DNA from 2 places in the Variovorax terrae genome. Region 1 is predicted to be linked to the other one. Evidence: predicted binding sites of a transcription regulator. Region 1 holds the regulator's gene; the other holds the start of a gene.

Region 1 (2,396 bases):
ATCCTGCTGGACGAGCCGTTCGCCGGCATCGACCCGATCGCCGTGATCGAGATCCAGCGCATCATCGGCTTCCTGAAGTCGCGCGGCATCGGCGTGCTCATCACCGACCACAACGTGCGCGAGACCCTGGGCATCTGCGACCACGCCTACATCATCAGCGACGGCCACGTGCTGGCCCAGGGCACGCCCTCGGAGATCGTCAACAACGCCGACGTACGCCGCGTGTACCTCGGCGAGCATTTCAGGATGTGATGGCTTCCGCCCGCTGTCTGCCCATGGCGCGCGGCCGCCGCACTTGCTCGGAGAGCGGCCGTTCGCTGCCTTTGGCCGCGGGGCCGCAGCTGCCGTGAAACAAGGCCTTTCCCTTCGCGTCTCGCAGCACCTGGCGCTCACGCCGCAGCTGCAGCAGTCGATCCGGCTGCTGCAGCTGTCCACGCTCGAGCTGAGCCAGGAAGTCGAGCAGATGCTCGACGACAACCCCTTTCTCGAACTCACGCTGGACGAGGCGCCGCGCGAGGAGTTCGGCCTCGCGCAGGCCGATGCGCCGGCGCAGGACGACGGCCACGAGGCCGAGGTTGCTCCTGATTCGATAGCAAACTATCAAGGCGACACAGGGACCTCTGCTCCCAATGATTCAGAAAACCCGGCGGCGGCCGAGGATGCGCCGGATTGGGAGGGCGATGGCGGCATCGACATCGCCCCCGACGACAGCGAATGGGGCGGCGACGCGCCCGCGCGCAAGAACAACAACCATGACGGCGACGACGTCGACGCCACCGAACTCGCGCGCAGCCAGGAATCGCTGCAAAGCCATCTGCACCGCCAGGCGCTGGCGCTGCGCCTGGACGACACCGACCGGGCCGCCCTGAGCTTCCTGATCGAGTCGCTCAACGACGATGGCTACCTGGAAGACTCGCTCGAGGCGCTGGCCGTCAGCCTGGCCGGCGACGACCTGGAACAGGGCGAGGAGTTGGTGCACCGCTTCACGGTGGCGCTGCACCTGCTGCAGCACCTGGAGCCCACCGGGGTGGGCGCACGCACGCTTAGCGAGTGCCTGACGCTGCAGCTGAACGCCCTGCCGCGCACCGTGCCGGACCGCGATACCGCCCTGGCGCTGTGCGCCCTGCCGATCGAGCTGCTGGCGCGGCGCGATGTGAAGCGCCTGGCCCAGCTGTGCGGCCACAGCGAGGCCGACGTGCGGGCCGCGATCCCGCTCATCACCCGGCTCGAGCCCAAGCCGGGGCGGCGCTTCGTCGACGTGGAGCGCAACATCATCGTGCCCGACGTGATCGTGGTCAAGGCGGGGCGCGGCGCGCAGGTGCGCTTTCGCGTGCAGCTCAACCCCGACGTGATGCCACGCCTGAAGGTGCACGACATCTACGCCAACGCGCTCAAGTCGCACAAGGGCGAGGGCCACCAGGCGCTGCAGCAGCGGCTGCAGGAGGCGCGCTGGTTCATCAAGAACATCCAGCAGCGCTTCGACACCATCCTGCGCGTCTCCAACGCCATCGTCGAGCGCCAGAAGAACTTCTTCGTGCACGGCGAGCTGGCGATGCGCCCGCTGGTGCTGCGCGAGATCGCCGACGAGCTGGGCCTGCACGAGTCCACCATCTCGCGCGTGACCACCGCCAAGTACATGGCCACGCCCTACGGCACGTTCGAGCTCAAATACTTCTTCGGCTCGGCCCTGGGCACCGAGACTGGCGGCAACGCCTCCAGCACCGCGGTGCGCGCGCTGATCAAGCAGTTCGTGGCCTCCGAGAGCACGAAGAAGCCGCTGTCGGACAACCAGATTTCCGAGATGCTCAAGGAGCAGGGCATCGAGTGCGCGCGCCGCACGGTGGCCAAGTACCGCGAGGCGCTGCGCATCGCGCCCGCCAACCTGCGCAAGGCGCTGTAGCGGCGGCCGGCTCGACTGCTCGTCGCGCACCCCGGCGCGCCGCCTCAGCGAGGAGGGGAGGACGTTCCAGCAGGTGAAGGGCGCGCCGCGGCGCCGCTCAGTCTTCCGCGGTGAACCCGGTCGACTGCACGATCGCGCGGTAGCGTTCCCAGCTCGACTTGACCGCGGCGCCGAACTCGGCCACGCCCTGCGCATCGGCCTCGGTGCCGAGCTGGGCCAGGGCCTCGATGCCCTTGTCCGAGCGCACATAGCCCGAGATCGCGGCATTGGCGCGCGCCACCAGCTCGGGCGCCGTCTTCGCCGGGGCGAGCACACCCGACCAGTCCTGGAACACCACGTCGCGGTAGCCCGACTCCACCATCGTCGGCACGTTCGGCAGGAAGCGCGAGCGCTTGCTGCCGGTGACCGCGAGGATGCGGAGCTTGCCGTCGGCCGCGTGTGGAATGATCTCCGGCAGCGGGCTCACCGTGGAGCTGACGTGGCCGCCCAGCAGGTC
Region 2 (2,396 bases), on a different contig from region 1:
AAGCCGCCCTGGCCGTACTCGGCGCGCAGCCGGTGCACCAGCTCGGTGGCGTAGCCGCGCTTGGTGGGGCCGAGCGCATCGGTGTTCCACTCAGCCGCGTCGCGGTCGTCGGTGGCGACATAGGTGGGCTCGCCGCCCATGGTCAGGCGCACGTCGCCGGCCATCAGCTCGCGGTCCACAGCCTCGCCCAGCGCCAATACGGCAGCCCATTGCGCGTCGGTGTAGGGCTGGGTGACGCGCGGCGATTCATAGATGCGCGTGACCTGCATGTGGTGGCTGAACTCGACCTCGGCCTGGTCCACGGCGCCCTCGATCGGCGCGGCGCTGGAGGGCTGCGGCGTGCAGGCCAGCGGGATGTGGCCTTCGCCGGCCAGCAGGCCCGAGGTGGCGTCCAGCCCGATCCAGCCGGCGCCGGGCAGGAACACCTCGCACCAGGCGTGCAGGTCGGTGAAGTCGACCGTGGTGCCGCTCGGGCCGTCCAGCGACTTGACGTCGGGCGTGAGCTGGATCAGGTAGCCCGAGACGAAGCGCGCGGCCAGCCCGCAATGGCGCAGCAGCTGCACCAGCAGCCAGCCCGAGTCGCGGCAGGAGCCGGAGGCGTTCTTCAGCGTCTCCTCGGGCGTCTGTACGCCGGGCTCCATGCGGATCAGGTATTGGATGTCCTGCTGCACCTGCTGGTTGATGGCGACGAGGAAGTCGATGGTGCGGCGCTCGCTGCGGTCGATTTTGGCGAGGTAGGCCTTGAGCAGCGGCGTGGCCTTCTCGGTGACGAGGTAGGGCGCGAGCTCGCGCTCCTGGGATTCGGTGTAGCGGAACGGGAAGTTCTCGGCCTGCGGTTCGAGGAAGAAGTCGAACGGGTTGTAGACCGACATCTCGACCACGAGGTCCACCGTGACCTTGAATTCGGTGGTTTTCTCGGGGAACACCAGCCGCGCGAGGTAGTTGGCGAACGGGTCCTGCTGCCAGTTGATGAAGTGGTGGGCGGGCTCGACCTTCAGCGAATAGGAAATGATGTTGCTGCGGCAATGCGGCGCCGGCCGCAATCGGATCACCTGGGGGCCGAGCTGGACCGGACGGTCGTACCTGTAGTGGGTGACGTGATTCAGGGCGGCGTGGATGGACATGCGCTGGGCCTCGGTCTCGGTAGGTCTCGTGACGTTGCGGCGAAGCAAACCCTCGCCGAGCTGCATCCTAGCAAGAGCCGAGCCAGTCGGCACACTTTTCGTCTGGCCCGTTTAGCATGACGTCATGCAGAACACGGGGCATCAGGAGGGCGCCGCATGCGGCGGGCTGGAGGCGGCGCTGGCGGGCTTCGTGGCCGGCACGGCCCTGCAGCTGCAGCAGCCGGCCCTGTGGCCCTGGCCGGTCTATGCCGCTCTGGTTCTGGCGGCGCTGGCGCTGGGAGCTTGGCTCGTCATGCGCGCGGGGGCAGGGCGTGGCCGCCGCCGCTGGGCGTGGACGGCCCTGGTGGCTTTCGCGGCACTGGCGTTTGGCGGCTGCGGCCTGCGCGCGCTGGTCTTCACGGCCGGCGCGCTGCCGCCGGCGCTGGAGGGGCGCGACCTGGCCGTCACGGGCGTGGTGGCCGCCATGCCGCAGCGCAACGAGAGCGGCCTGCGCTTCAGGCTCGCGGTGGAATCGGCCCGGCTCGATGGCGTGCCTATCCGCCTGCCGCCGCTGCTGGAGCTCGGCTGGTATGGCGACGAGCGCGCGCAGCGCCAGCCTGGCGACCTGAAGGCCGGCGAGCGCTGGCAGATGACGGTGCGCCTCAAGGCGCCGCACGGCGGCAGCAACCCGCATGGCTTCGACTACGAGCTGTGGCTGTGGGAGCAGGGCGTGCAGGCCACCGGCTATGTGCGCAGCGGCGCGAAGGACCCGCCGCCCCGGCGCCTGGGCCAGACCTGGCGGCACCCGGTGGAGCGCGCCCGGCAGGCGGTGCGCGACGAGGTGTTCGAGCGCGTGGACGACCGCAAGAGCGCCGGCGTGCTGGCCGCATTGATCACGGGCGACCAGAACGCGATCGACCGCGCCGACTGGGACGTCTTTCGCGCCACCGGCGTGGCCCACCTCATGAGCATCTCGGGCCTGCACGTGACCATGTTCGCCTGGGTCGCGGCCGGGCTGGTGGGCTGGCTGTGGCGGCGCTCGGCCCGCCTGTGCCTGCTGTTCCCCGCGCCCGGCGCGGCCTGGATCGGCGGCGTGCTGCTGGCCGGGGCCTATGCCGTGTTCAGCGGCTGGGGCGTGCCCGCGCAGCGCACGCTCTGGATGCTGGCCACGGCGGCGCTGCTGCGCCTGAGCGGCCGGCGCTGGCCCTGGCCGCAGCAATGGCTGCTGGTCATGGCCGTGGTGGTGGCGGTCGATCCCTGGGCGCTGCTGCAGGCCGGCTTCTGGCTCAGCTT

The links. The regulator sigma-54, encoded in region 1, starts transcription at its own class of promoters, with help from an activator protein. The targets are predictions, from matches to a motif close to TGGCANGNAANCTGCTTT.
Region 2: MMF98_RS05665 (transglutaminase family protein) is a predicted target of sigma-54. The motif match lies at 1,192-1,209, and genes of this name have one in related genera.

What each region holds. Positions count from the first base shown of each region.
Region 1 covers NZ_JALGBI010000003.1:710,890-713,285, forward strand. Annotated here, with positions in the region: gene lptB (LPS export ABC transporter ATP-binding protein) at 1-252, shown strand, start outside; gene MMF98_RS22735 (RNA polymerase factor sigma-54) at 347-1,900, shown strand; gene MMF98_RS22740 (Bug family tripartite tricarboxylate transporter substrate binding protein) at 1,998-2,396, opposite strand, start outside.
Region 2 covers NZ_JALGBI010000001.1:1,199,650-1,202,045, forward strand. Annotated here, with positions in the region: gene MMF98_RS05665 (transglutaminase family protein) at 1-1,124, opposite strand, end outside; gene MMF98_RS05670 (DNA internalization-related competence protein ComEC/Rec2) at 1,249-2,396, shown strand, end outside.